Regions from separate parts of the Chryseobacterium phocaeense genome, predicted to be linked through region 2. Evidence: riboswitches for the same ligand, from Rfam matches in the RefSeq annotation. Region 2 holds a riboswitch; the other holds the start of a gene.

Region 1 (16,054 bases), on a different contig from region 2:
CTGCTTCGCTTTCAAATACATTACAGATATTTTTTTCATTAATGCCTCCCAATGCAATTAATCGTACATGATCATTCGTTCTCTTGCTCATCTCCTGCAATATATTTGAATCCTCACCATATCCTTTTTTGGAGATACTTGGAAAAACGGGACTTATGAAGGCATATTCCCAGCATTGCTCCAATGCATTAAAGGTTTCAATGTCATGAACAGAAGTTGAAATAATGTATTTTCTTCTATACGGCCGATCTATTCCGTTGCTCCGGTCAGCTTCCCTGAAATGGAACCTGGAAATAGAAAAATCCTTTCCTAAATCATAATATCCGTGCAGTACCAGCTGCGGATAAAACCTTTCATCAATATGCAGAAGAAAATTTTCCATTTCTTCACGGCTCAGCATTGGTTTTCTGATATGCAAAAGATCCAGTCCTTCACAAAACATCCCGTTGATAATCCGTGTTTCGTTCTGAACTATTTTTTCGGGTGTGATCACTAGGATCATATATAAATCTCTTTTCCTTTTTCAATAAATTCCTGGGATTTATCGAGCATTCCTTTCTCTGCGGAATGCCTGATTTCCTGGGTGATTTTCATCGAACAGAATTTTGGTCCGCACATGGAGCAGAAATGGGCAATTTTAGCTCCTTCTGCCGGCAGCGTTTCATCGTGATAGGCTCTGGCCGTGTCCGGATCCAGTGAAAGGTTGAACTGGTCTTCCCATCTGAATTCGAATCTGGCTTTACTTAATGCATTATCCCTGTATTGTGCTCCCGGATGACCTTTTGCCAGATCTGCGGCGTGGGCAGCCAATTTGCACGTAATGACCCCAACCTTAACATCTTCTTTGTTCGGAAGCCCCAAATGTTCCTTAGGTGTAACATAACATAGCATGGCACATCCGAACCATCCGATCATTGCAGCTCCGATTCCGGAAGTGATATGGTCATATCCCGGTGCAATATCTGTCGTCAAAGGACCTAAGGTATAAAATGGCGCTTCATGACATACCTCCAGCTGCTTATCCATATTTTCCTTGATCATATGCATCGGAACGTGGCCCGGACCCTCGATCATCACCTGTACATTATGTTTCCATGCAATTTTCGTCAGCTCACCCAAAGTTTCAAGTTCTGCAAACTGGGCGGCATCATTGGCATCAGCAATGGATCCGGGACGCAGACCGTCTCCCAGTGAGAAAGCGACATCATATTTTTTCATGACCTCACAAATCTCTTCAAAATGGGTATACAGAAAATTTTCTTTGTGATGATAGAGACACCATTTAGCCATAATAGAACCTCCTCTGGAAACAATTCCTGTTACTCTTTTGGCTGTAAGGTGAATATATCTCAATAAAACCCCGGCATGGATCGTAAAGTAAGATACGCCCTGTTCTGCCTGCTCAATCAGGGTATCTTTAAATACTTCCCAGGTAAGATCTTCGGGAACACCTTTTACTTTTTCCAGAGCCTGATAAATAGGAACAGTCCCAATAGGAACCGGACTGTTTCTGATGATCCATTCCCTGGTTTCGTGAATATTTTTTCCGGTGGAAAGGTCCATGATGGTATCTGCTCCCCAACGGCAGGCCCAGACTGCTTTTTCCACCTCTTCTTCAATGCTGGATGAAACGGCGCTGTTTCCTATATTGGCATTGATTTTAACGAGAAAATTACGGCCGATGATCATCGGCTCACTCTCTGGATGATTGATATTGTTGGGAATGATTGCTCTTCCTGCTGCAATTTCATCCCTTACAAATTCCGGGGTGATCTTATTTTTAGGGGTATTGGCTCCGAAACTGTTTCCGGGATGCTGTACAATCATTTCCGGTGAAGCTTTTTCCAGCTGCTCGATCCTTTGGTTTTCCCTGATCGCCACATATTCCATTTCATGGGTAATGATCCCTTGCTTCGCGTAATAAAGCTGGGTGATTTCATGATCTTCTTTAGCAACTTTAGGTTTGTGATCGTATGCAAAACGCAGTTCATCAAGACGGGCATCCGCCAGACGGGCTTTTCCGTATTCGGAGGTGATCCCTGCGAGAATATCCACATCTTTTCTGCCCAATATCCATTGTTCCCTGATTCTGGGAAGTCCCTTCATGATATCGATGGAGGCATTTTCATCCGTATAAGGCCCTGAGGTATCATAAATGGTTACCGGTGGATTATCTTCTAAAGTTCCGTTGGTCAATTTTGTGGGACTTAGTTGAATTTCACGCATTGCTACACTGACCGGATGAATTTTTCCTTCAATATAAATTTTTCGTGCGTTCGGAAATGGCGAACAGGTGATTGAATGAACCATAAATTTTTGTTGTATTAAATGGGTATTATCCGCCCTGAGTGGCAGTAATGATTAAAACTGAGTCTTTGTCTTTAAGAAGTGTGTCTGCCCAGGCGGACAGGGGAATAATTCGGTTGTTGAGGGCTACCGCAATCCCTTTTTTCTTTCCGGGTATTTCAACAGCCAAAAGGGCTTCCAGGTTTCCGGGAAGTACTTCAAATGTTTTCGTGGTGTGGTTGATTGTAAGTTCCATTCCTAATTGTTTTTATATACACTTTAGGAATGGCTCTTATTGTACAATGGAATGTACAGCAAAAGTCATCTGCTTTTCCCTACGCTGGTATAATCCAGATCAGGTTCAAAGGGTAAAGTCTCAGTCTGTATGTTTACAGACACCCCTAAAGTCGGGACGAAGTTAGACATTTTTTCAGACCGGGCAAAATTAAGTTTCAAAACAAAACCCTGAGCTTTGAACCCAGGGCTTTTATTTTTATTTTAATATTTTATTTTTTAATTGCTTTCACATGAGTCAGACTTCCGTCTTTCATCGTTAAATAAAGAATGTACAGACCGGATTTCAGATCTCCCAGATAGATCTCTGTGGACGGCTTGTCAATTGTTTTTATCATTCGTCCTGCACTGTCAAAGACCTGGATTGATTTTACTTTTTCAATATCGGTAATTGTAATAATATCTTTAAATGGATTAGGATATATTTTCATCTTCTCTCTGGCTCCTACTTCGGAAGTACTTAAACAGCCATTATCTACCGTGGCCGTAACCGTAGTTCTAGCGCTTTCACATTTGCTGCTGATCTGCCAGTCGTAGAAATAATAATACGATGTTGAAGGTGAGTTTGCTGTCAGGTTTCCATCAGTGATAGACAATGCTCCCGGAACTGTAAACGGATAGCTGCCCCAGCTGTTCCCGGATTCTCTTATCAGACCGCTTACCCCTCCGGCTCTGGTCAGCATCATTAATTTATACTTACTTCCCGGCGGAACAGTGAAATTCAAAGGAACATATGTTTTCACGTACGGAGCAGCAGAACCTGTCAGGTTTACGGTAATCGTTTGTAAGGTGACAGCCGGAGATACATTTCCATTCTGCAGGGCAATTTCTACCGTTCCTGCACCGGTACCTATTGGGTATACATAGACCCCGTCAATGGTAGTTGTAGTAAACACATCAAAAAGCAGCCCTGCATCTAAAGTATATCCTGATGTAGAGGTCGCATTAGTCAGTCCGGTCGCAGATGTTGTTCCGGTTGAAGCAGCTACGTAATACGGGGTTGTAGTGGTTAAGACAGGAGTAGTAAAGCTTGGTCCGGTTCCCACTGCATTTCCTCCAGTTGAAGCATCGTACCAGGTGATAGTTGCTCCGGCATCTGCTGTGGCAGAAAGTGTTGCTGATTGATTAGGACAAACCGTAGCTCCTGAAGATGTTAAAACTGACGGAGGCAGGCATTGGGTTACCACCTGCACCGGCTGGAGAGACCATATGCTGGTATCTCCACTTCCGCAATTGGATCTGATCCAAACATAATATGAGGTTGAAGGAGCCAGCGGTCCTATTGACGCTGAAGTTCCGGGCACATTAGGAGTTGTAGGTGCCGTGGAAGAGGCTGGAGGCGTATTTATGGTACTGTAGTAAATATCGTATCCGGCTGGTGATGATGGCGATGCCGTCCAGGAAATGGCAGCACTGTTATTGGTTGTTGTACCTCCGGTAAGTCCGGATGGTGCATAACATGTAGGTGGAGTCCAGATATAGGTTAATCCCGCTGTTGGCATTCCCGGAACGGCATTGGTTGTATTAAAGGCCTGCGTACTGCTGTTTGCAATCCCTGGCGTAGAATTTACAAACTCCAGGGTTGTGGCATTGAGACGGGTATTATAATCAGTTGCTGCAGCCCCTCTCAGGCCTATCTGAGCAGTGCCTGAAACTGCGGTACTTCCCGCTAAATAAGCTCCGCTATTATAGACCATCTGAATGGCATTCGAGGTTTCGTGTAAACGGATCTGGAATGAAAAAGCATAGGCCGCAGTAGTAGAAGTGCTGCTGTTAGGTCTGAAATTTTTCCATTGGATTACAGCTTCACGGTTGGGAGCAATACCGGTGGTTTCCCAGCTGATATCACCTGTAGCCCCACCTACATCAAAGACACTGCTGATGTCCCGGCCAAAGACAGAAATGGCACCATCATAAGCTGTGGTGCTTGAAATGGGTGTGGTTGTAGTGGTACTTGGAGTAGTGGCACCAAAAGTTACAAACCCATTCGAGGATACGTTCAATGAATTGTACGCGGTTCCGTTAAACACAAAATCGAATGGAAGGGTCACCGGATACACATTGCTGTTAAGGTTTGTTGCCGAAGTATTACCCGTCGCTGCGCCCAGCACCGTTCCCGATATTGAATTGTAGGTTCCTGCGGCCTGGGTAAAGCTATATGCACTTACCTGACCCCGAGCAGTAGTGACGCTGGCAAATACTGCAAAACCAAGAATGGTCTGCAGATACTTTTTCTTTCCGTTGCCGGAGAAAATTTTGTAAAAATGTTTCATAATTGAATAGGGAATTTAGATTACCACCAATTTATGAATTTTTACAAATAATTTATTAAAAAATAAATTTTAACGAAAAATTTATAATAAATACAAATAAAATAAATTAATTATTTCCTATAATCATGAAATAAATACAAAATATTCTTTTTAAAAACCCTGTTCAAACAAGAAAACCACCTCAAAAGTGAGATGGTTTCTATATTTTCTGATTTAAAAACTTAATAATAGAGTTTTAGATTTTCTGAAATCTTATTCTTCACAAGCTCTCCAGACTGCATCATTCTGCGGTACCTGGGCTATGATTTCAATATTTTCTTTAGTAACAGGATGAATAAATTCGAGTTTTCTTGCATGAAGATTGATTCCTCCATCCGGATTGGAGCGTGGAGCGCCATACTTCAGATCACCCTTTATAGGAACGCCGCTCTTTGACAACTGGGCACGGATCTGATGATGCCTTCCTGTTTCCAGATCAATTTCAAGAAGCATATAATTATCCAGGGTTTTGATCACATGATACGTTAAAATAGCTTCTTTCGCTCCTTCTGTTGCTTTCGGGAACACAATTGCCTTATTATTTTTTTCGTTCTTTTTCAGATAATGAACAAGCCTCTGGCTCTGTGGGATCATTTCTTTTCCTACAACCGCCCAGTATGTTTTTTTAACTTCCCTGTTTTTCACCATCTGCGTAAGTCGGGAAAGCGCTTTGGAAGTCTTGGCATAAATCACCAGACCCGAAGTCGGGCGGTCTATACGGTGAACCAGACCGAGAAAAACATTCCCCGGTTTGGCATCTCTTTTTTTAATAAAATTCTTAATGGATTCCAGCAGAGATTCGTCCCCGGTTTTATCACCCTGAACAAGCTGTCCTACCTTTTTATTGACGACCAAAAGATGGTTATCTTCATATACAATCTGCTCTTCCATGTTTTATGAACGTCTTGGCCTGTTGGTGAACGAAATGATAATTCCTCCAAGAAGACCAATGGTTTTAATCATCGAAAGTTTAGAACCTTCCGGCAAAAATGCTCCTACGATGCAGACCAGAGCTGCCGCATACATGGCATACATGAAATTTTTATTAGGCAATGTGGGTGCCTGTACTAAAAAACTAGCTCCGATCAGCACATAAAAAACCTTTCTGGAAAGCAACTGATTGATTTCCGGAGAAAATAAACTGAACCACCCGGCCGCGAGACAAACCAGTGCCGCAATAGATAAAATACCCTGAATAGATTGTTGGTTCTGCATCAATTAGTAGCTTTCATTTTCGTTAGGGAATTCCACGTTTTTCACATCTTTTACGTACTGGGCTACCGCTCCGGTAATCTCCGTGTACAGATCAAGATATCTTCTCAGGAATTTTGGGCTGAAACCTTTGTTCATCCCAACCATATCGTGGTATACAAGAACCTGTCCGTCACAGTCAGGGCCTGCGCCAATTCCAATCGTAGGAATAGAAATGCTTTCGGATACTTTTTTAGCCAGATCAGCAGGAATTTTCTCTAAAACTACCGCAAAACATCCTAATTCTTCCAAAAGCTGGGCATCAGAAATTAATTTTTCTGCTTCCGCTTCATCTTTTGCTCTTACTTTATAGGTTCCGAATTTATAAATCGATTGTGGTGTCAATCCCAGGTGTCCCATTACCGGAATACCCGCGTTGATGATTTTTTTAATAGATTTTGAAATCTCTTTTCCTCCTTCAATTTTTACGGCATGGACCCCTCCTTCTTTCATCATTCTCACTGCAGACTCCAGGGCTTTTTCCGGATTACTCTGATAGGTCCCGAAAGGAAGATCCGCTACCACAAGTGCTCTGTCTGTCCCCCTAACTACGCTCTGGGAATGATAGATCATCTGATCCAGAGTGATAGGCAGTGTCGTTTCAAAACCAGCCATAACATTGGCTGCGGAATCACCGATCAAAACGGCATCAACTCCGCCTGCATCCACCATTTTTGCCGTGGTATAATCATAGGCAGTAAGCATTGTTATTTTCTCCTTGTCGAATTTCATTTTACGCAAGGTTTCTGTGGTAACTTTTTTAATTTCAGAGTGAACAGACATAATGTATCTATTTTTTAAAAGTTAAAAAGTCGGCTTGCGCCGACTTGAATTTTTGTATGATTGTTATAAAACTACGTGACCTAGTTTCATCAGTTTGTCGTGGTTCAGGATTTTGATATTTCTCCCGTCTACTTCTATGAGACAGTCCTGTTTGAATTCAGAGATCAAACGGATGGCACTTTCTGTGGCGGTACCAATGATGTTGGCAATCTCTTCCCGGGTAAGCGAAATTTTAATAAATCCTTCAGGATCTACACCTAATTTCTGTTCCAGAAGAATCAGGATTTCAGCAAGTCTTTCTCTTACTGTTTTCTGGGCAAGGAATGTGATGGTATTGGATGATTCTCCCAATTCGTAAGAAATCTTCTGAAGCATGGCAAAAGAAAGCTGCGGATCTACTTCCAGAAGGTACATGAAAACGTCTGCCGGAAGGAAAATGCATTCAATGTCCGTCATAGCCTCAGCCTTTGCCTGGAAATTTTCCCCGCAAAGTAATGAACGATAGCCGATAATATCCCCTTCTTTGATAAATCTTAAGATCTGGTCTTTTCCAAAAGCTCCGGACTTGGAAAGTTTGGCAGCACCTTTTTCCAGAACATACACTCCTTTTGGTGTTTCTCCGTCCTCGAAAATGGTGTCATGCTTTTGAAAACTTAATTTTTTCTTGCTGTTAATATATTTTTCAAAATCAGTGCTAGAAAGTCTTTCCTTAAATGATTTATCATTAAAAACTCTGGCGAACCTCTCTTCAATTGCAATCTGTTGTTCCTGCGACATTTTATATGACATTTATCACAAAAATAGAACTTTTTAACACGATAAACAAAAAAAATTGTTATAATTTTGTAGTTCAATATTTTATGGTGGTGAGCGAGAACTGTTTTCATTGTGGTCAAGGTATAGAAAAGGAGCGAATTTTGTTTGATGAAAAGACTTTCTGCTGCAACGGCTGCAAGTCTGTATACGAAATTCTGAATATCAATAATTTAACTAACTTCTACGAGCTTAACAAAAGAGCGGGAATCCGTCCCAGTGAGGAAGGCTCTTCACAGTTTGAATATCTTGATACACCGGAGATCTTTGAAAAAATCACCGATTTCTCCGAAGGAAGCACCAGCCTTGTCACATTCAAAATCCCTGTAATTCACTGTTCGTCATGCATCTGGCTTTTAGAAAGCCTGCATACCCTGAATGAGCACATCCACTACTCTCAGGTTAATTTCACCAGAAAGACCTTACAGATCTCCTTCAATCATAATGATCTCAAATTAAGCGAACTAGCTAACTTTCTTACAAATCTTGGGTACAAACCTGTTATCAGTCTGGAAACTGCCGATAAAAATGTTGATCACTTGGACAAATCTCTTCTGATCAAATTTGCGATTGCAGGCTTTGCGTTCGGAAACGGAATGTTCCTTGCCTTCCCGGAATATGTGGGCGGCGAAGATTACTGGATGGAGCATTACAAAGGCCTTTTCAGAACCCTGATGTTCCTGCTGGCATGTCCGGTTGTATTTTATTCCGCTTCGGATTATTATAAATCTGCATGGTACGGTTTAAAGAACAAAATTGTCAACATTGACGTTCCTATTGTTCTGGGAATTCTTGTTCTCTTCGGACGAAGTATTTACGAAGTGGTCACCGATTACGGCCCCGGATATTTTGACACCCTTTGCGGACTGCTGTTCTTTATGCTGATGGGGAAAATCTTCCAGAAAAGAACTTACAGTGCCTTATCTTACGACAGGGACTATAAATCATTCTACCCTATTGCGGTAACCAAAGTAGATTTTGAGGGGAAACAGGATAACATTCTTCTTTCTGAAATTAAAGTGGGTGACCGGATTCTGGTAAGAAATCAGGAAATTATTCCGGTGGATGCCATTCTGATCAACGGGCAAGGAAATATCGACAACAGTTTTATCACAGGAGAAAGCGAAAGCATCAGCAAACAGCCTGGCGACAAGATATTTGCCGGAGGAAAACAAATTGGTTCTTCACTGGAGCTTGAAGTGATCAAAGATGTCGACCAAAGTTACCTGACCCAGCTTTGGAATAAGGAGGCTTTCAAAAAGCATGAGACCGGGCTAGACACACTCACCAATAACGTCAGCAAGTATTTCACATTCATCATCTTAGGCATTGCGGCAGTTGCCGGCACCTATTGGGCATTTATTGACCTGAATATTATGTTCCAGGTGATATCAGCGATTCTAATCATTGCCTGTCCATGTGCGCTGGCCTTATCTGCTCCGTTTACATTCGGGCACATCATGAGGATCTTAGGCCGTAACAAGTTTTACGTAAAAGATACTTTGACGATTGAGAAAATCGCAAAACTGGATACGATTGTTTTTGATAAAACAGGGACCATTACGCACAGAAAAAAATCAAATATCCGATATGAAGGCGCTGAAATAAACGAATCCGATCAACTGAATATTAAGACTTTATTAAAAAATTCCAATCACCCGCTCTCCAAATCTCTTTATGAATTCATAGAGGTTAATGATGGTTATTTCCCGGTAGAAAACTTCCGTGAAATCTCTGGAAAAGGATATGAGGCAAGCGTAAGAGGAAGTGTCTATAAGATCGGTTCTGCCCGTTACAATGACCAGGAACCGAAAAATCTAGAGACAGCGGTTTACATCAGCAAAAACGGAGAATTCTTAGGAAAATTCATCTTTAAAAATGAATACCGCCCGAAATTAAAGGAACTATTTACCAAGCTTATCAATTACAAAATATTCATCCTGAGCGGAGATAATTCTTCTGAAGAAAACCAGCTTAAAGAGCTTATTCCGAACTACAAAGGACTGGCCTTTAACCAGAGCCCGGAAGACAAGCTTAATTACATCAAAAACCTTCAGGATCAGCACATGAAAGTGGCTATGCTTGGCGACGGACTGAATGATGCAGGCGCTCTCAAACAAAGTAATGTAGGGATCGCCATTGCTGATGATACGAACAGTTTTACACCTTCTTCCGATGTAATTATGAATGGGGATAAAGTGGTAACCCTGGACAACTACCTGAATGTCTGCAAAGGCTCCATTACCATTGTAAAAATGACATTCATAATCAGTTTTCTCTACAATATCGTTGGTTTAAGTTACGCAGTTACAGGTCATATGCACCCGCTCTTCGCAGCAATCATCATGCCAATCAGTTCCATCACAGTAGTTACATTCACTACACTTTCCACCTGGATTTTAGGCCGTAAATATTTCAAAAAACAGGCGTAGAGGCCCTTATTTAGACTGATTTTAAATTAGCTGAAATCGGCATTTCGTGATGAATGTCATTATTTTTCACTAAATTTGAACCCCGAAAATAGGTTAATTTTGTTGTCCAATGGATATTCTATATTTAATGATCCTCTGCAGTGTTTCTTTAGCTGCGATTTTCTTGGTCGTATTTATAGTGTATGCCCGAAAAGGACAGTTTGAAGATGATGAATCTCCGGCTGTCAGAATCCTTTTTGATAATGGAGAAATCAAAGAAAAGGAGGAAAACGGCGACAAAGATAAAGACGATAAAAAAATAGGAGAGAATAATAAAATTGAAGAAAAAAGTGAATAGTTGATATGGAAACACAAAAGTTTAGTTATGACAACAGTATTGTCCGTGCGTTCCTTTATGCGACCTTAGTTTTCGGTCTTATAGGATTTACGTTCGGGCTTACGGCGGCATTAATGCTTTTTTACCCGGAATTGCCGGAATTTTTATTCGGTACAGATGATACAACCATCAATAGCCTTGCATCAGGCAATATTCAGGGGTTAATAAACACTCATGGTGCATTTGGTTTTGGTAGAATCAGAATGCTTCATACCAATACCGTGATCTTTGCATTTGTATGTAATATCGTTTATACCGGTATTTATTACTCGTTACAGAGATTATTAAAAACAAGAATGTACAGTGATACTTTGTCATGGTTACATTTCTGGACCTGGCAGTTTATGATCGTTGCTACGTTCGTTACGTTCTTTATGGGGATCAATACCTCAAAAGAATATGCTGAACACGAGTGGCCGATCGACATATTGATTGCTTTCTCATGGATTATTTTCGGGATCAACATGTTCCTGACGATTGCAAAAAGAAGGGTAAGACACCTCTATGTAGCGATCTGGTTCTACATCGGAACATGGATTGCGGTGGCAATGCTTCACATCTTCAATAACCTTGAAGTTCCTTTATCTTTCACAGGCTGGAAATCTTATTCAGCGTATGCAGGGGTAAAAGATGCAATTGTACAATGGTGGTATGGTCACAATGCGGTTGCATTCGTATTGACAACTCCGGTGCTTGGTTTGATGTATTACTTCCTTCCGAAGGCAGCAGACAGACCGGTATTTTCCTATAAACTGTCTATTATTCACTTCTGGTCATTAATTTTCGTATATATCTGGGCTGGTCCTCACCACCTTCAGTATACCGCTCTTCCTGCATGGGCGCAGGCTGTGGGAACAGGTTTCTCTATCATGCTTATTGCACCATCCTGGGGAGGAATGCTAAACGGACTTCTTACGCTGAGAGGAGCGTGGGATAAAGTAAGGGAAAACCCTATTCTTAAGTTCTTCGTAGTAGCAGTTACCTGTTACGGTATGGCGACTTTTGAAGGTCCGCTTCTGGCAACTAAAAACATCAACAAAATTGGTCACTTTACAGACTGGGTTATCGGTCACGTTCACTTAGGAGCTCTTGGATGGAATGGTTTCATGGCATTCGGGGTGATCTATTATCTGGTACCGATTATGTGGAGAACCAAACTTTGGTCTGTAAAATTAGCTAACTGGCATTTCTGGTTAGGTACATTGGGAATTATTTTCTATGCAGTACCAATGTATATTTCAGGATTCACACAGGGATTAATGTGGAAACAGTTCAACCCGGACGGAACTCTGTTATGGAAAAACTGGCTTGATACGGTAACTGCGATCATTCCTTACTTCAAAATGAGATTCTTAGGAGGTGCATTCTATATTTCAGGATCTATCCTGATGATCGTAAACGTAATTGCTACGGTAAGAAAAGGATCATTCCAGAAAGAAGTTCCTGCTGAAGCGCCTGCATTGGCCAACATCGGAAACAAACGTAAAGAAGGTGAAGGAACTCACTTATGGCTTGAAAGAATGCCGTTATTGTTAGGGATCCTGTCTTTCTTCACGATATCTATCGGTAGTTCTATTGAAATTATCCCGACATTATCATTAAAGAAAAGTGTACCGACTATTTCAGCGGTAAAACCATATTCACCACTTGAACTGGAAGGTAGAGATCTTTATATCCGTGAAGGATGTAATGCGTGCCACTCTCAGATGATCAGACCGTTCAGGGATGAGATCACGAGATTCAACGGTAAAAACGGACAGTATTCCAAAGCAGGAGAATTTGTGTATGACCGACCATTCTTATGGGGTTCCAAGAGAACAGGACCGGATTTACACAGAGAAGGTGGTAAAAACCCAAGTTCATGGCATTATAAGCACATGTACAACCCAAGATCTACATCTGCAGGTTCTATCATGCCTCGTTACCCTTGGTTAATTGCCAATAATCTGGACCGATCTAAAATGGTGGACAAAATGAAACTGATGAAGAATACTTTTGAGGTTCCATACACCAAAGCTGAAATTGATTCTGCCAACACATGGGCAGACAACCAGGCAAAGAAAATTGTAAAAGATATCTTCTCTGAAGCGAATGACCTTAAAGAAGCTTATTCCAAGAGACCTCAGGGAGAACTGGAGAAAAAAGAGATCGTAGCTCTTATCTCTTACCTTCAGAGACTGGGAACTGATATCAAGACTACAGAAATAAAAACAGCAAGTACTAACTAAACATTAAAAGGTTCACATGATTCCTCAGAACTTTAAAGATATATTATCCAATACAGAAAACGCTGGTCTTTACCAGACGCTGGCTCTGATTTTCTTTATGCTGTTCTTCGTAGCTCTTGTAATCTATGTTTTTAGCAGACCTAAAAAATATTATAAGGAGGAAGAAGAAGCTCCACTTGGGGATGATGAGGATGACGATTTTAATTTAAAAAATTAAACTATTTATTATGAAACAAAGAACACCTGTTGTTGTAAACATCTTAATAATAACCGGACTTCTGATAGTTTTTTATTATTTGTTTGTACAAAGCTACTCGTTCCTGACTTCACCTTACTTCTGGGGAACTGTGGTGATCAGTGCTATTTTAGCATACATCCACAGTGCGATCGGAGATTTAATTGAGAATAATAAATTCAAAAAATTAACTCCTGAAGAAAAAGCAGCTTATCTGGCGGAAAAGAAAATTCCTTTCCTGAGAAGAATGTACGACAGTGCTTTCAAGAAACAGTCTGCTACAGAAGAAAAAGATATCCTTATCGACCACGGTTTCGACGGGATTATGGAATTAGATAACCAGTTACCGAAATGGTGGGTAGGTTTATTCTATTTTGGGACTGCTTTTTGTATTGTATATATCGCAGCATACTCTTTCACAGATTTCGCACACCCGTTGAGCGAATACGAAAAAGAATATAAAGAACAGATGGCAAGCATCGCTGAATATGAAGCAACCCAGCCTCCTGTAACTATAGAAACAGCAAAATATTCAGCTGATAATATTGCAGAAGGAAAAGAGCTGTTCAAAACCAACTGTGCATCTTGTCACAAAGAAGACGGTAGCGGTGGTATTGGTCCAAACCTTACGGATAACTACTGGATCAACCAACCGGAGAAGACTTTATTTAAGACTGTTTTCCATATGGACTGGAATGGTTCTCCTACCAACCCTGCGATGAGAGCATTCGGTAAGAACGGAGAAGTTTCTGGTGCCGAAATTGAGAAGATTGCAGCCTATGTATATCACATCAATCAGGAACAGCCGCCAGTGACGCAGGCTCAGGGAGGAGCAGCTCCTCAGGGAACCGAAGCGCATTGGGAAAAAGAATAATTTAAAAAATTAGAAATTATATGAAAAAAACATAATTTGTTATTAAAAAAAATAGTAACGAATTATGTTTTTTCTTTTTTAAACATAGTACAACATGTCAGACATAGAAGAAATAGAAGTACGAGGCGGACAGGGACAGGTTCTGGACCCTGAGACTTACAGAGATTCTATCGGGACAATGGAGCAATCCGGTAAGAGAAAATGGGTATTCCCGAGAAAACCAAAAGGGAAATACACCAATTACAGAAACATTGTAAGTTATGCTTTATTAATTGTTTATTTTGTGGTGCCGTTCCTTAAGATCAATGGCAACCCATTCTTTTTATTTAACGTTATTGATAGGGAGTTTTTCATTTTCGGACAGCCTTTCTATCCACAAGACTTTTTTATCCTTACTTTAGGAGCTATCGCGTCTTTAATTTTTATCATCATTTTTACGATTGCGTTCGGAAGAATTTTCTGCGGATGGATATGTCCTCAGACAATTTTTATGGAATCTATCTTCCGTAAAATTGAATATATCATTGAAGGTGACCGGAATAAGCAAATGAAGCTGGACAGACAGGAGTGGAACAGCGAGAAGATCTGGAAAAGAAGCCTGAAGTGGACGGTTTATATTATTATTTCACTGATCATCACTCACTTTATGCTGATGTATATCGTAGGGTATAAGGAAATATTCAGAATTATTTCAGAAGGACCGTTTGCCCACCCTACCAATTTCATCATCATGGTATTGTTTACCGCAGCATTTTACTTTGTATTTGCGTGGTTCAGAGAGCAGGTATGTACGCTGGTTTGCCCATACGGAAGATTACAGGGTGTTTTAATTGATAAAGATACCATCAACGTTTTCTACGATTTTAAAAGAGGGGAAAACAGATCAAAATGGAGAAAAGGCGAAGACCGTAAAGCGGCAGGAAAAGGGGACTGTATCGACTGTCACCAGTGCGTGGTGGTTTGTCCTACCGGAATTGACATCAGAGACGGACAGCAGCTGGAATGCGTGAACTGTACGGCATGTATTGATGCCTGTGATGAAGTGATGGAAAAAGTAGGTCTTCCAAAAGGACTGATCAGATATGCTTCCGAAAACGAAATTGAGCACCAGACCCAGTTTAAGTTTACAGGAAGAATGAAAGGCTTTGCCGTAGTTCTTGTGCTTCTGGTAGGATTCTTAGGATTCCTTCTTTACAGCCGCGGTGAGATGGAGGCCAAATTCATTAAACCAGCTGGAAGTACATTCTTTGTAAGAGACGGTAAAATTACCAATACGTACAATTACACCTTCCTGAACAAGACGAACGACAAAAAAATTGTTACGATAAAAGTCCTGGAGCCGGCTCACGGTGAGATCACCTACAGTGCATCCAGCAAAATCCAGGTAGACCGGGATAAGATTTCGAAAGGAACGATTAACATCAGCTTCCCGGAAAATGATATGAAATTATCTAAACAGAATATTACCATCGGGGTGTATGATATGAAGGGCAAGCTTATTGATTCCTATCAGACGTACTTCGAAGGACCATTCAAACTTCAATTTTAATAAAAGCTTTGTGGTTTCTTAATCGCAAAGGAAAATCATATAAAGACAAAAAAATCCGGAAGAAATGAAAAATTTTAGTTGGGGACACGGTGTATTTATTGCATTATTTGCATTTATTGCTTTTATACTATCCATGCTGTTTCTTTTCCCGAACGGGCAGAAGAACTCTGAAATGGTAACTGATAATTATTATGAAGAGGAGCTTAAGTACCAGGACGTGATTGATGCTAAAAAAAGAGCTGATGATCTGCAGGAAAAACCTGTATACAGCCAGGAAAAAAGCGGCATTAAAATCACGTTCCCAAAAGATTACAACAACGGTAATGCTACGGTAAAATTTGTTTTAAACAGAACCGACGACCAGAATCTGGATATAAAAAAATCTGTACAGCTTGATGCTTCCCAGTCATTTATCATCCCTGCACAGGTATTGAAAGCAGGAAATTACACGTTGAGACTGATGTGGACCAGAGATAAAGCAGACTACCGAATGGATTATGATGTGATATGGAAATAGGACTTATTTTATCGGCTATTGCTTTGGGCTTCGCTTCCGGCTTTCACTGTGTCGGAATGTGCGGACCTATTGCTTTATCGATGGGATTGACTAAAAAACAGGCC
Region 2 (16,054 bases):
CGTTTTCCGGAAGTATTGGCCAAATACCAGGACAGGTTCAGATACATCATGGTGGATGAGTACCAGGATACGAACCATTCCCAGTACCTTATTGTAAAGGCACTCGCTTCAAAATTCGAGAATATATGCGTAGTAGGGGATGATGCCCAGTCCATTTATTCCTTCCGTGGTGCCAATATTTATAACATCCTGAACTTTAAAAAAGATTATCCTGATGCCCTAACTGTTTCCCTGGAACAGAATTACCGTTCCACACAGAATATCGTAAACGCTGCGAACGTTGTTATTGCAAAAAACCTGCAGCAGTTTAAAAAGAACGTATTCAGTGATAATGAAGAGGGAGATAAGATCAAAATATACCGTTCCCTTTCCGATGCGGATGAAGCGAATTTCGTAGCCGGAAATATCTGGGAACTCAGAAATACAGATCAGAGAAAATACAGCGATTTCGCAATTTTATACAGGACAAACTCGCAGACCAGGGCATTTGAAGATGCGCTGAGACGTAAAAATATCCCATACAAGGTCTACGGGGGACTTTCTTTCTATCAGAGAAAGGAGGTAAAAGACCTCATTGCTTATCTGCGTCTTTTGGTCAATGAAAATGATTCTGAAGCGCTGATGAGAATTATCAATTATCCGGCAAGAGGAATTGGCGATACCACACAGAACAAACTGATTGTTTTTGCAGATGCACAAAACATTTCTGTTTCAAAAGTACTGGATAACCTGCCGATGTATGCTCCTCAGTTAGGGCTGAACAATGGTGTTCTCAACAAACTGAATGACTTCTGGTCCATGATCAAAGCTTTTCAGGTGCTGCTGAAAACAGATACAGCGTACAGTGTGGCGATGGAAGTGGCCAAACGCAGCGGACTGATCAAATTCTTAAAGGACGACCAGACGCCGGAAGGGATTTCCCGTGTGGAAAACGTACAGGAATTAATGAACTCCATGCAGGGGTTCATCGAAGAGCAGATGCAGCTGGAAGACGGAGACCCGAGCCTTCCGAATTTCCTGGAGAATATTGCCCTTTCTGCAGATACCCAGGATAAGAATACGGATGAAGATATGGTTTCTCTGATGACCATTCACCTTTCTAAAGGGTTGGAATTTCCTGTAGTTCATCTTGTGGGGCTTGAAGAAAACCTGTTTCCGAGTTTTATGAGCTCTGCCACCAGAGAAGACCTGGAAGAAGAGAGACGTTTATTTTATGTGGCCCTTACAAGAGCGGAAAAGAAAGTGTTTTTCTCTTATGCGGTTTCCCGTTTCCAATGGGGGAAAATTACCGATGCTGAACCTTCAAGGTTCCTGAGCGAAATAGATGAGGAGTACATTGAATTCTTAAATCCTGCCCTGGAAAAAAGATTCATCAATAATGCGGGAATCAAATCCAATATTTTTGATGATCATCCTTCCGAGCAGCGCTCATTTAAAAAAGTGGAAAAGAAAACCATAGAAAGAGGAGAGAGCTCCAAACCGGCACCGGAGGCCAGAAAACTGAAACCGGTGAGTACTGCAAAAATTATCAATCCAAGCGGTGCTTCTTCTCAGGATATCGAAGTGGGAGATAAAGTAAGACATGACCGTTTCGGAATCGGGGAAGTTTCTTTCCTGGATGGAACGGATCCACAGAACATCAAAGCAAAAGTGATCTTCGTTCATGAAGGGGAGAAAAACCTGATCTTAAAATACGCCAAGCTTACAAAAATATAGCGGTTATTTTTTCAGCAGCAAACTGACAGTGAAAATTCAAAACGGATTCCGATGGATTCCGTTTTTTTATTGGATTTTTTTAATCGCAAAGAAAAACAAAGAATTTATTTTCTTAATGGTATTTAAAGTTAAACAAAGGCGTAAACTTATTAAAAGTAAAACAATCCCGTCCGGTTTGTTTGTATTTCAAAAATAAGCGAAGCGGCTTTGTTTTTCTTTTGAAAGGTATGCTTTTCATCACTTTTGTTTGTCATTGCGATAAAGTAATTTCAGCTATTAGTTTATCCCAGGATAGAAGAAAACTATTATGTCCTTTTATAAAACAAAAGTCTACTTTTTTTGTAGACTAATAATTTTGTTTTACATTTGCCACTTCAAAAAAACATAAACTATAAATTGAAGGGTATGAAAAATAAAAATACTATTGTATCTGCTTCCGTACTGTTTTTCCTCGGAACTTATGCTTTCGGGCAGGAGAAACCAAAGGACAGTGTAAAGACCAATACCGTGGAAGAAGTGGTTGTACTGGGGTCCAGAGGCGGCGCGAGATCAAAAACAGACAGTCCGGTTCCCGTGGATGTCTTCAATATAAAAGAAACATCCGTGGTGCTTCCGCAGTCAAGCATCGGGCAGATTTTAAATGCGGTGGCTCCCTCGTTCACGTCTACTATCCAGACCAATTCGGATGGTACGGATCACCTGGATCCTGCTCAGCTGAGAGGTTTGGGCCCGGATCAGGTTCTGGTGTTGGTGAATGGAAAGAGAAGACATACTTCAGCGCTGGTCAATGTGAATGGTACACCGGGAAGAGGAACCGTAGGAACGGATTTAAATTCTATTCCCTCATTTGCATTAAACAGGATTGAAGTGCTGCGTGACGGGGCTTCAGCTCAATACGGATCGGATGCTATTGCCGGAGTGATCAACCTTGAATTGAAAAGAGATACCGGAAAACTGACCGGGCAGGTAAGTTACGGAGGAAATTTAACCCCAGCAGCCAATGACCATACCGGAAATTTCGACGGACAGAATATTCAGGTTGACCTTAACTATGGTAATAAAATAGGTAGCAAAGGCGGTTTTTATAATATTACGTGGTCCTCACAGTTCAGAAACCCGACTTCCCGGGCCGGAGCTGAAAGCGGAGCCATCTATAATGCGTACAATGCTATTGAAAGACGTGCCCTGAACGATGGAGTCAATCTGTCTTCATTGTTTACCAATATCAATAACGTCCCGAATTCCCAGCAGCTAATCAATTATATTCATCAATATGCCCAGGGTGTCAATTATTTTTCCCAGGATCTTCAAAATAAGATTCAAAATGCCAATACCATCACTGCACTTCAAGGCCTGCTAAAAGGAGATTTTACAGACCAGGAACTGGCCTACAGAGGACTGGATCGGAAAGATTTCAATATGCAGGTGGGTCAATCGAAACTGAACAACCACCAGCTTTTCGCCAATATTGAGGTTCCTTTGAATGATGACTGGAAAGTTTATTCGTTTGGCGGCTACAGTTTCAGGCATGGAAGTTCGGGAGGGTTTTACAGGAAACCGAATCAGAGCCGGACCTTTACAGGGCTGTATTCAGACGGATATCTGCCTCAGATCGGGACGGATATTCAGGATTTGTCGCTTTCAGCGGGAATTAAAGGAAATTGGGAAGGATGGCATATTGATTTGAGCAATACATTCGGACAGAATTCATTTACCTATAATATAAGGAACACAGGAAATACATCGTTGCGGTTTGCTTCTCCCGATGAATTTGATGCTGGGGGCCTAAGGTTTTCCCAGAACACCATCAACCTTGATTTTTCCAAAAAATATGACGTCTGGAGTGGAATTAATGTAGCCTTCGGAGCCGAGCACCGGTATGAAAACTTTAAAATAACCCAAGGTGATGAAGCGTCCTATACAACTTACGATGCGGCAGGAAATGTCTGGAATAATACCAGCCCGAGAGCTACTGATTTCTTTGGAAACGCACTTCCGGGAGGTTCTCAGGTGTTCGGGGGATTTAAACCGGTCAACGCAATTGATAAGAACAGACAGGCAGTGGCAGCTTATGCGGATGTGGAATTTAATTTCACCAACTGGTTACTGGTAGATGCTGCAGCGAGGTATGAGAATTATTCAGATTTTGGATCAACATTTAATTATAAGTTGGCGTCAAGGATTAAAGTGGCTCCTGATTTTAATATAAGATTAGCCGGCTCTACCGGATTCAGGGCACCTTCCATTCACCAGATCTATTACAATGTGACTTCTACACTGTTTACCAACAGTCAGCTGCTGGAGGTAGGAACATTCAGCAATGATTCAAAGATCGCAGAACAGCTCGGGATGCCAAAACTGAAACAGGAAACCTCTAAATCGGCAAGCGTTGGATTTACCTACAGGATTCCTTCTACAGGACTGACTTTCACGGCAGACGGTTATTTTACAAAAATCAACAACAGGATTATTCTTACAGACCAGTTCTTAAGGGCTGATGTACCCGCCGGAGCGCAAATTGCCTTTGATGACCAGAACGTAAATGCCGCACAGTTTTTTACCAATGCCATTGATACTGAAACAAAAGGGATAGATCTAGTGATCTCTCATAATGCCAGATTTTCCGGGTTAAAGCTGGAAAATAGTTTTGCGGCCAATATCAGTGAGACCAGAAAAGTGGGGGATGTCCATTCCTCAGGACTGCTTCAGTCTCCTAATCTTGAAAAGATCTATTTTTCAGAAAAGTCGAGAGTGTATCTTGAAGAGGCCGTTCCAAGAGTAAAAGCAAGCTTATCCCATACGCTTTCCTGGAAAAATGCAAGCGTTTATCTGAGAAATACCTATTTCGGAAAGGTGACGGGTGCGGATATTATTGATGCCAACGGTGATGGAATTACAGAATTCAACGAGCATCAGCAGATCGGGGACAAGATCATTACAGATCTTTCTCTGGCTTATCAGTTTACAAAAAATGTCGGGTTTACTCTGGGAGTCAACAACCTGTTTGATATCTATCCGGATAAAAACCTGACGGCCTCTACCAACAATGACCAGTTTATTTATTCCCGCTCTACTTCCCAGTTTGGGCAGAACGGGAGGTATGTGTTCACAAGGCTTAATTTTAATTTTTAAATGATAAGTTGGAACATCGCAAAGACGCAAGATATTCTAATATTATGTGGTCAAGGCGCAAAGATTTTATCTCCGATAAAATTGAGAACCGTTAAAATCTATCCATTCAACCTTGCTGAAAATCTTTGATTTTCTTGCGCCTTAACCACAGTCGCACTGTAAAAACTTTGCGCCCTTGCGTTTACCAAAAAAGTTTAATATGCATAGGACAAAAGATATTGTGTTGCTTTTAAACTAAAAAGTTTCAATAAAAACTATATTAAAAAGCGGATTCTACCTTGAATCCGCTTTTATTTTTTTACTATTTCCAGGTTTTAAGTTCATACGCTGCCTCCCAGAAATGGAATTCCATCCTCGAAGACATGATAAAAGCTTCCGTCATCTTTTTCCTGTTTTCCTCTGTACTGTTTTCGGCTAACCGGTTACAGATCGCAATGGCCTGGTCTACAGCAGCGGAAAACTCATCCCCGCCATACGTTTCAATCCACTTTTGATAAGGATTATTAACAGAATTCTGATGTTTGTAAATATAGTCACCAACTTCTCTGTAAATCCAGAAACAGGGCAGGACTGCTGCCACGGCAATTTCTACTGATTCAAAAGCGGCGGTGCTTCTCAGGAAATGAATATAGTGATGGCATGCAGGTTGCAAAACGCCTTTATCCGTTACTCCAAAATCAACGAAATAGGATTCATGCAGAGCATTTTCCACTACAATCGCGTTTTCAGCAAAGCGCATAAAGGCCAGTACATCGGGAAGATTCTGGATTTTTGAAGCGATCAGGGATAAAGTTCTCCCGAAATGTTCAAGATATAAAGAATCCTGGGCCATATAAAATCGGAATTTATCCCCAGGTAAAGTTCCTTCTGATAATTCTTTGATAAAGGGCATGTCCAGGATGGACTCATAACTTTGTTCTATAGCTTTCCAGGTGTATTCAGACCATTTCATTTTTAATAAGTTTTTGAGGATTGAAAAAGTGATTCAGCGGACCGTTTCCAAGACCGGTTTGTACATCTTTACCGTTTTCTATGGCTTGATAGACGTAATCCTGTCCAAGAGCAACAGATTCATATAAAGTTTTACCCCGGGCCAGATAAGCTGCAATGGCAGAAGAAAGCGTGCAGCCTGAACCATGGGTATTATTTGTATTAAATTTTACAGTTTCAAAAGAATGGTCATTCCCATGCTCATCATGAAATAAAGAAGTAATGGTTGAGGTTTCCTGGTGTCCGCCTTTAAGAAGTATGCTTTTACAGCCCAGCTTTTTTATTTCTTTTCCTGCAGTGTAAAGGTCTTCCAGGGTTTCTACTTTCATTTTTGCTAAAATAGAGGCCTCGTCCATATTTGGGGTAATGACATCGGCAATCGGGAAAAGCTTTTCTGTGATGGCAATTATCGTATCTTCCTCAATCAGCCGGTGGCCGCTGGTCGCAACCATGACAGGATCAAAAACAATCGGGATTTTTTTATATTTTCCCAATGTTGATACAATGGTTTCAACAAGCTGTGGGGTATGAACCATCCCGATTTTTATAGCATCGGGAAAAATATCATCCAGAATCGCTTCAATCTGATCGGCTACAGCTTCTACAGGAATTGGATAAATTTTCCGTACTCCCTGCGTATTCTGTACCGGTAGCGCCGTTAATACCGAAGTTGAAAAACATCCAAGGGCAGAAGCCGTTTTTATATCAGCCTGGATCCCTGCGCCACCGCTTCCGTCGAATCCTGCAATGGTGAGTACTGACGGATATCTGTATTTTTTCATTTTAAAATTTTATTTTTTAGTTCATAGGCTGCCTTTTGAGGATCAGCAGCATTACAGATCGCAGAAACTACAGCGATGCAATCTGCACCGGCGTTAATCACCTCTCTGGCATTCCCGTGATGAATATTGCCGATAGCAACTAAAGGCTTTTCCGTAAGCTTTCTGATGGTTGCAATCCCATCAAGTCCCCATTCAGTTATGGTATCTGTTTTCGTATCGGTTCTGAATACGGGACTTATTCCAAGATAATCGGAAACCGCCGTCTGTTCATTGTCGAGCTGGGACAGGTATTCAATAGAGTAGCCGATAATTTTTTCACGGAAAATAAGCTGCTGTCTGAGATCAACAGGAGCGGCATCACTATTGCCCACATGGATACCGGCAGCGTTTACCTGTTCCGCAACTGATATATTATCGTTGATGATGATGGGAACTGAATATTGATCTGTGATTTCTTTCAGCTGCCTGGCTTTTGTAAGAAAAGAAGCAGTATCCGTATTTTTTTCCCTGAGCTGAATGACATCCACTCCGCCAAGAATGGCCTGCTCGGCAACGTGCAGAAAATTTCTTCCCTTGCAGTCGGCTTCAGAAATCACCAGATAGAGCTGATAAGGAAAAGGATGTAAAGTCATTTCAACTCTATTTTTAAGCGGTTGAAAAATTCCTGCTCAGTCATTGTATATAAGCGGTCAATCAGATTGACCTGAAGGCTTCCAGGTCCCTTACTTTCTTCTGCGGCCAGCTCACCGGCAATACCTATTAAAGCCATGGCAGCAGCTACAGCAGATACTTTATCTTCTGTAATTCCTATAAATGCACCGGTTAAAGCCGTCGCAGAACATCCAAGACCGGTTACTCTTGTCATCAGCGGATGTCCGTTTCTGATAAAAATTTCCTTTTGATCTGCTAAAATAATATCGGTCTCGCCGGAAATGCAGACAATTGTTTTGTACTGTTCCACAAGACTGCGCGCTGCGTCTACAGCTTCGTTACTTTGTGCAGTGCTGTCTACTCCTTTTGTAACGGTGGTATTGGCTTTGACTAATGCGATAATTTCTGAAGCATTGCCTCTGATGACGGTGGGCTGGTATTGCAGCAGTTGATTTAAAACCTGATCCCTGAATGAAGTGGCTCCGGCTCCCACAGGATCCAAAACCCAGGGTTTTCCAGTAGAATGGGCAGTTTCAGCTGCCATGACCATAGATTCCGACCAGTATTCATCAAGGGTACCAATATTAACAACCACTGAATGGGCAATGCCGATCATTTCCTGAATTTCAGATTTTGCGTGCGCCATGATAGGTGAGGCTCCTGCAGCCAGAAGGGCATTGGCCGTATTGTTCATCACTACATAATTGGTAATGTTATGAACCAGAGGAGATTGTTGTCTGACGAGCTGTACCAGTTCCCAAAGAATTTTTTCCATTGTTATCATTTAAATAAAAATAGCTTCAGGAAAAATCCAAACAAAAAGTACACTGTCAACAATGTAATTTTGCTTTTTCCTACGTCGGTGTAAGCCGTATCAGGTTCAAAGGGACTCTCTCAATTCTTTTCAGAATACCCCTAAAGCAAAACAAATGTATAAAAATTATCAGAGCAGGCAAAGATTCACAAAACATTTATAGGTTTCTATCTTTCTACAAGCTCTTTAACAGGCTCCCCGTAATAATCCGTCACTGTGGTTTTGATTTTCAGAAGCTGATACCATTTGATAAAAGCTCCAAAGAAAACAATCAGCATCAGGACTATGGCTGTTACTGCTAAAGCCGCCAATAAATACTGCTCTTTGGGAAGATAGATTGCGGTAACCTGAATATAGCCTGCCCAGAACGTAATTCCGGCCATAAAAACTCCCGGAATTGCCGAGCATAATGCATATTTTCCCCTGTTCATCCGGATCAGCATCGTTGTACATACGATCAGTCCACAGGCTGCGAGGAGCTGGTTACTGATCCCGAATAACGGCCAGATGCTGCTTACATTTCCTGTAAACACCAGATATCCCCAGGCAAAAGTAAACAGGAGGCTGCTGATAATAATTCCCGGAATCCAGTTCTTATCATTGAATTTCGGGATCACGGAACCCAGCATTTCCTGTAAAAAGAAACGACCCACTCTTGTTCCCGCATCAATAGCAGTAAGAATAAATACCGCTTCGAACATGATCGCGAAATTATACCAATACGCAGTCAGCTGGTCCATATACGGGATTTTATTGAAAATATGAGCCATTCCAACGGCCAGAGACACCGCTCCACCAGTTCTTCCGTGAAGTTCGATGCCTATTTTTTGTGAATAATAATCAATGTCTACCCCATGAAGGGAAGGATGGGCGGCCAGAAAAGCATCATAGGATTCTTTTGGGGTATTGATCGCAAAATAATCTCCAGGCATTAGAGTACAGGCCGCAATCAGGGCCATTAAAGCCACAAAACCTTCCACCAGCATTGCTCCGTAGCCTACAAAAAGGATTTCTTTTTCTTTGTTAAGCATCTTAGGGGTTGTTCCCGTTGCAATCACGGCATGGAAACCGGAAATAGCACCACATGCGATCACAATGAAAATAAAAGGAAGCACAGGTCCCCCGATAACAGGCCCGCCACCGTTCACAAACTCCGTAAGGGCCGGCATCTGAATGGTAGGGTGGATCACAATAACCCCTACAGCAAGCATGATGATGGTTCCTATTTTAAGATACGTTGAAAGGTAGTCTCTCGGCACTAATAGAAGCCATACCGGAAGTACGGAAGCCAGAAAACCATATAACGGTATTGCGATGGAAATGGTTTTAATGTCCCATGTAAAAAGATTGTTCATGGTTTCGTTCTGCATCAGGCTGTGTCCGCCGATAATTCCGGCCACTAAAAGAATACCGCCCAGGATGCTGGCAAAAAGGACGCTGTTTTTTCGGTATCTCATAATCAAGCCCATAATTACTGCAATGGGCATTGTAATGACTACGGTGAAAAGAGACCATGAAGCTTCATGCATCGCATTGATGCAGGCCAGTGACAGACCGGCCAATGTAAGAATGAGGATAAACAGAATGGCAAACCCGGCAACAGTTCCGGTGGTTTTTCCTATTTCTTTAGAGGCAATGGTAGCAAGACTCTGACCTTTATGCCTTACAGAAGCAAATAAGACAACCATATCATGTACACCCCCGCCGAGCACACAGCCGATCAGGATCCATAAAGCACCCGGTAAATAACCGAACTGAGCTGCCAGCACAGGCCCTACCAGAGGTCCGGCAGCGGCTATAGCGGCAAAGTGGTGGCCGAAAAGAACATTTTTATTGGTGGCTACATAGTCTTTACCATCAGCAAATTCTACGGCCGGTGTAGTATTTTTATCATTAAGCCTTAATACTCTATTAGCAATAAAAATCCCGTAAAAACGATACGCGATCGCAAAGATCAGTAGGGATACAAAGATCAGGGTAAGGGCATTGGTGTTATTTAGAAAATCCATATCATCGGTTTTTTAAGCGTGAATAATTAAAAATATCGGATGTTTTGTTAAGAATAATTTAAACAAAAGCCAAGTTAATTATTTTAGACATAAAAATTGATGAAATGTATATCAATTTAGCAATTTTATACAGGTGCGTATTTTAGTTTCCTGATTTTTAGTTATTTATTGACTTGTTTTGCAGGGACTTGTATATTGCTATTTCCTTTGAGAAACGATAAAATCCACCATCTGACCAATAAGCTGGTCCATGTATACTTTATCTGTTGTTTTGAAACCATGAATACCATCTTCAACGATGATCAGACTGGTTTGAATATTATTTCTTTTCAGCTTCCGATGGAGTTTCTTAGATTGCTTCATCGGCATTATTTTATCCTTATTTCCCTGGACAATCAGAGTGGGAACGCCTGCTGCAACATAAGTAACCGGAGAAATGGTCTTGAAATATTCTACAACCTTAGTTTTATCTTTTTTAATATCGTAACCGGACAATCCCCGAACAAGGTCTGTCCTGAGATCCACAATTTTTTTAGCTGCCAGTCCGAAAAAGAAGACAGGAACTTTTCCCAGCCTTGTGTGCAATAACTGATTCATATCCGCCGGGCCATAATGATCTACCACATAATTTACTTTCGCTGAATAATTGGCAAGCTCAGGATTTCCCGGAAATTCGGTATCCGGTGTATAAGCGGCAAGCATAGAGAGGTGTGCACCTGAAGAAGCTCCGAAGAACCCGATATTATCAGGATCAAAATGATACTGTGCTGCATTTTTTCTTACCCACCTTACTGCATCTTTGGTGTCCTCCAAAGGAAGTGGAAAATGGGTACTGTCATTCAGAAGGGTATAGTCAATGCTTACTACAGCGTATTTTTTTTCCAGAAGTTTAGAGATAAATGTTTCAATATAGCTGCCTTCCGGAATCATTTTATCTCCTTTTACCCAGGCACCTCCGTGTACATAGATGACCACCGGAATTTTTTCGGTCTCCACATTTTTAGGAATGTAAATATCCAGCGCCAGTGGATTTCCTATTGTGTTGGTTTTGTAGATGACCTCTTCAGAAACCGTTGAGATTTCGGGTAGAAGGCTGCTTTTCTTTGGAGCAGTCTCCAGTTGGTTTTGTGCATTGCTTAAACTGAATGAGGCTAAGGCGAAAACAAAAAACAGGTTTATAAAAAACCTGTAGACTGATATGTTCGTTGATAATTTCATAAGATACTTTTTGTGGTGTAGTGTTATACCACTAACTCCTCAAAAAGTTTACCAAAGGTCTTTTCCAGATCCTGGGTTTTTCCCGGATGAGGTCGTGAAGTCTGAACAGAAGAGCTTCTTACAGCTGTCAGCCAGCGGAAACGTTCGGGGATATCCATCAGGGCAACCGGGCCTCCGTCTTTGTCACCGTTGGCGATTTTCTGGAAGCTTTCGAGATTCTGCAGAACATCTTCAAAATCCATTTTACTGTCCATCAGTTTGAATTTATCAGGACACAAGTGAAATTCCATGCGGATGAATTTCTCTTTTTTGGAAAACATCACAAGACCGATATTGAAGAATTCTTCTCTTTCAACTTTCGGTACCAAGCGGATAACCGCGTATTCGTATATTTTATTTTCTAGCATTCTGGGCTTCATTTACAAATATTTGGGAATTTTCTAATCTCGTTTTCAAAAACTGAAAATAGATCTCTCGGATCTCTTCTGGGGTCTCATCGGCATCATTCCAATGGAGCCAGTCCTCCGGAATTAAGTTGACGATTTCTCTGAATAAATTGTCATTCAGTACGGTATGGGCAAATTGATCTGCCTCGTTCAGCATTTTAGCTTTCGGAAGCAGGACATGATCTTTTACATATTTGAATGGGGTTTTCGCTGCAGCATCAAAATTCTGCCATGAATGGTGGAAGTAAAAGGATGCCCCGTTATCGATCACCCAAAGTTCCTTATGCCACATCAGAAGATTGGTATTTTTAAAAGTACGGTCGATGTTGGTGATAAACGCATCCAGCCAGACGATTTTTGAAGCCAGGAGCGGATCTACTGTTACGCCGGGGTCATACGTGATAGAGCCTGAAAGGTAGTGCAGCCCCAGATTCAGCCCTTCTGAGAATTTCAAAAGATCCTGAATTTCCTCATCAGCTTCTGCTCTTCCGAAATCAACATCCAGATTCACGAGAACCAGTTCCGGAATTTTAAGCCCTAAAGCCTCGGTAATCTTACCGCCCAGAAGTTCAGAGATCAGCATCTTTACCCCATGGCCGGCACCCCGGAATTTCAGCACATATTTAAAATCATCATCAGCTTCTGCCAAAGCAGGAAGAGAGCCTCCTTCTCTTAAGGGAAGGATATAACGCATGACGGTTACGGTTCTTAAATCCAGCATGCCACAAAAATAAGGTAAATTTTATAACTATTAAATCAATTCTGTGTATAAGAATAACTTTTTAGGGTAGATATTTTTTTATATATTTCGATAAGGTGAAAATATCAGATTCAACTGCTGTTTAAGATCATATTAAAAAAATTATATGGAATTAATAAAAAAGATTAATATACAACTGAAAAATCCGGAAACCCGCGATTTTCTGGCCGATGCCTGTTATCCGGATACAAGTGAAAAATTGCCGCTGGTCATTTTTGTTCATGGCTACAAAGGCTATAAAGATTGGGGCGCCTGGAACCTGATGGCTGAAAAGATGGCTGCTGCAGGCTTTTTCTTTGTTAAATTTAATTTTTCCCATAACGGAACCACTGTTGAAGATCCCCATCAATTCGGGGACCTGGAAGCTTTTGGGAATAATAATTACTCCAAAGAGCTTTCAGACCTTGGCGTTGTGATTGATCATTTTGTAAAAGATCCTCATGTGGACGACCAGAAAATCATTCTGATCGGCCATAGCAGGGGAGGAGGAATTTCCATTATCAAGACCTATGAAGATGAAAGGATCAATGGACTGATTACACTGGCCAGTGTTGATACTTTAGAACGATTTCCGAGAGATATGGCGCTCGCAAACTGGAAAGAAGAAGGCGTATATTATGTGCTGAATGGCCGTACAAAACAGGAAATGCCTCACTATTATCAGTTTTACGAAGATTTTGAAAAGGATATTCATCGTTTTGATGTAGAGCGGGCGACGGAAATGGCCAAGGCTTATGTACTGATTGTCCACGGAACCCATGATGAAAGCGTAAGTGTAAAAAATGCCGAGCATCTTCATATCCTTAATCCCAATTCAGAATTGTTCCTGGTTGACAATGCGGATCATACTTTCGGATCAAAGGAGCCGTGGACAGAGAAGGAACTTCCGCACCACCTGAATACGGTTACTGAAAAATGTATTGATTTTATCAGGAAAAATATGGTTTAAGATGATAAGAAATCAATAAAGGAGTAGATTGACTATTAAAAAAAGCTGCATGATCTGCACAATCTGCGCGAGGAGAAATTATGAGTTGGATAAGCGCAAAGACGCAAGGCCAATTTCTAAACGTTAGATTTAAGGCGCAAGAAAATCGAAGATTTTCAGCTATTCCTTAATGTTCGCAATGACCATGTGAAATTTTATCGGAGATAAAATCCTTGCGCCTTATAACACTCGGGTAGGAAAAATCTTGCGGCCTTGCGATTTCCAACGATGATAATTTTTTAAACGCAAAGGATTATGATTTGTGTATTTTAAGAAGGCAAAGAGGAAATCAACAAGTTGATTTTGATGAAGCGTTTATTGAAAAATTACAGCGGAAATTTTAAAAATAACAAACCCAGTCTGTAATTAGACCGGGTTTTATTTTTATTTGTACAATTATTTTATTGTCAGAAATGTCCAGGCCTCTTCAATCCTGCTTTCAAGTAATAGTTTTTGTGCATCCAGGTGGATGTTTTCATCAGCATGAAAATCACCTGCGGGAAGTATTTCAACGTTGGCGAGCATTCCCAGATCATTTCCTGTAAATACTTTGCTGTATTTGATGGAATCCGGAAGAAGATCAAACCCGATTCCTTTTGTTACCAAAGGTTTCGGAACTTCAAAAAGGCTGTTCTCATTGCTTCTGGAATACCAGTTGCTTCCCAAGCGGGCTACCATATCCAGTTTTTGCTGATCCAGATTTCCGGTTTCATTCAGATATTCTTCCCTGATATGGATTTTCTGCACTTCACAGATCACAAGATTTCCGGCACCACCCTGATCCCCAAGGGATTTCACCTCTAAAACTTTACATTCAAAATTCACCGGGCACTCTGCAATGAGTTTAGGCTGTACCAGATCTGCATCTTTCATGGTAAGGCCGGATTTAATAAACTCATTCACACCGGTTTCATATTCTGTGGAAGCCAGAGAAATCTGCTGGACAATTGGAAAATTTACCGTCCCGATCACTACCTCAGGAACTTCCAGAACATTTTCCAGCGTATGTTTGGTGGTATTGTCACGGACTCTCCTCGATGGTGAAAAAATCAATATCGGAGGAACGGTACTGAACATATTAAAAAAACTGAACGGCGATAAATTGATGGTTCCGTTTTTATCTACCGTTGAAGCAAGTGCAATAGGGCGTGGTGATACAGCGGTCTGCATAATGGTCTGAAGCTGTACGGGGGATAATTCGGAGGGGATTACTGTTTTCATTGTTTATTAATTAACCACAAAAGTCACAAAAGCTTATTAAGTAAGAATAGCTGTTTTTTAAGTTCAAAAAAGCATGTTGTAGTATTTGTTTACAAAAGTTTCCTGTCCTCCATGATACAGATTTTTTACGTTAAAATTGACTAAGATTCCTTTGGGTTTCTTCATTAAATTAATATAATTTAAAATTTGGGAACGATGAATATCATTAAATTCAACGACTGCTTTTAATTCAACAACAATTAAATCTTCAACAAGAAAGTCACAAAAAAAGTCGCACTTTATTTCTTTGCCTTTGTAAAACACAGGAACTTTCAGTTCTGATTTAAAATTTATATTTCTTAACCTGAATTCTTCTTCCAGACATTTATGATACACACTTTCCAACAAACCGGCGCCTAGAATTTTGTGAACTTCTATGCAGGCGCCGTTTATCTTATATGTCAGATCAGTTAAATATGACTGTGTAATCATAAAATCTTTTGTGACTTTTGTGGTTAAAGATATTAAACCGTTGGAATAATTTTTCCGGAAACTTCACCAAAGCCTACTCTTACTCCGTCTTTTTCTGCCCAGGCTTTCATCGTAACGGTATCATTATCTTCAATGAACTTTCTTTCCTGGCCGTTGCTTAGCTGTAGCGGATTTTGCCCTCTCCAGGTTAATTCCAGCATAGATCCGAAAGATTTTGGATCACTACCTGAAATGGTTCCGCTGGCATACATATCGCCAACCTCCACATTACAGCCGTTTACGGTATGATGGGCTAACTGCTGGGTCATATTCCAGTACATATGTTTGTAATTGCTTTCGCAAACAAGGTTTTCTTCACCATTTTCGGGCTGGATATAGACTTCAAGGTTGATATCATAATTTTTATCGCCTTCAAATTTTAAATAGTCTAAAACTTCAGGATCCTGTTTTGGAGAAGCGGTTCTGAAGGGTTCAAGGGCTTCAAGGGTAACGACCCAAGGAGAAATGGATGAACCAAAGTTCTTGGCAAGGAACGGCCCCAGTGGAACATATTCCCAGGCCTGGATATCTCTTGCTGACCAGTCGTTGAATACCACCATTCCGAAAATAGCATCTTCAGCGTCTTTTGTAGAGATGCTTTCGCCCATTTCCGTATTCTTGTTGATGATGAAAGCCATTTCCAGCTCAAAATCCAACTGCTTGCTTGGTCCGAATAGCGGTTTTTCTGCATCTGCAGGTTTGGTCTGGCCTTTCGGACGGTTAATATCTGTTCCTGAAACCACAATAGAGGAAGCTCTTCCGTGATAGCCTACCGGAAGGTGTTTCCAGTTGGGAAGAAGTGCATTGGCAGGATCGC

The links. Region 2 has a riboswitch for thiamine pyrophosphate ahead of thiM (hydroxyethylthiazole kinase). Riboswitches for the same ligand answer to the same signal wherever they lie in the genome.
Region 1: another riboswitch for thiamine pyrophosphate. It lies ahead of thiS (sulfur carrier protein ThiS); the one in region 2 lies ahead of thiM (hydroxyethylthiazole kinase).

What each region holds. Positions count from the first base shown of each region.
Region 1 is NZ_LT827014.1:121,007-137,060, forward strand. It holds gene B7E04_RS02020 (thiamine phosphate synthase) at 1-502, opposite strand, end outside; gene thiC (phosphomethylpyrimidine synthase ThiC) at 499-2,310, opposite strand; gene thiS (sulfur carrier protein ThiS) at 2,336-2,542, opposite strand; TPP riboswitch at 2,602-2,699, opposite strand; gene B7E04_RS02035 (Ig-like domain-containing protein) at 2,793-4,853, opposite strand; gene B7E04_RS02040 (RluA family pseudouridine synthase) at 5,106-5,783, opposite strand; gene B7E04_RS02045 (hypothetical protein) at 5,787-6,107, opposite strand; gene panB (3-methyl-2-oxobutanoate hydroxymethyltransferase) at 6,111-6,926, opposite strand; gene B7E04_RS02055 (Crp/Fnr family transcriptional regulator) at 6,990-7,703, opposite strand; gene B7E04_RS02060 (heavy metal translocating P-type ATPase) at 7,793-10,171, shown strand; gene ccoS (cbb3-type cytochrome oxidase assembly protein CcoS) at 10,281-10,508, shown strand; gene ccoN (cytochrome-c oxidase, cbb3-type subunit I) at 10,514-12,775, shown strand; gene B7E04_RS02075 (cbb3-type cytochrome oxidase subunit 3) at 12,792-12,992, shown strand; gene B7E04_RS02080 (cbb3-type cytochrome c oxidase N-terminal domain-containing protein) at 13,003-13,884, shown strand; gene ccoG (cytochrome c oxidase accessory protein CcoG) at 13,979-15,433, shown strand; gene B7E04_RS02090 (FixH family protein) at 15,498-15,950, shown strand; gene B7E04_RS02095 (sulfite exporter TauE/SafE family protein) at 15,941-16,054, shown strand, end outside.
Region 2 is NZ_LT827015.1:320,133-336,186, forward strand. It holds gene B7E04_RS08335 (ATP-dependent helicase) at 1-1,716, shown strand, start outside; gene B7E04_RS08340 (TonB-dependent receptor plug domain-containing protein) at 2,122-4,848, shown strand; gene tenA (thiaminase II) at 5,150-5,800, opposite strand; gene thiD (bifunctional hydroxymethylpyrimidine kinase/phosphomethylpyrimidine kinase) at 5,787-6,620, opposite strand; gene thiE (thiamine phosphate synthase) at 6,617-7,252, opposite strand; gene thiM (hydroxyethylthiazole kinase) at 7,249-8,046, opposite strand; TPP riboswitch at 8,106-8,198, opposite strand; gene B7E04_RS08365 (carbon starvation CstA family protein) at 8,253-10,094, opposite strand; gene B7E04_RS08370 (alpha/beta hydrolase) at 10,293-11,312, opposite strand; gene B7E04_RS08375 (DUF3037 domain-containing protein) at 11,336-11,719, opposite strand; gene B7E04_RS08380 (HipA family kinase) at 11,706-12,479, opposite strand; gene B7E04_RS08385 (alpha/beta hydrolase family protein) at 12,625-13,467, shown strand; gene B7E04_RS08390 (flavin reductase family protein) at 13,903-14,727, opposite strand; gene B7E04_RS08395 (GxxExxY protein) at 14,791-15,198, opposite strand; gene fahA (fumarylacetoacetase) at 15,231-16,054, opposite strand, start outside.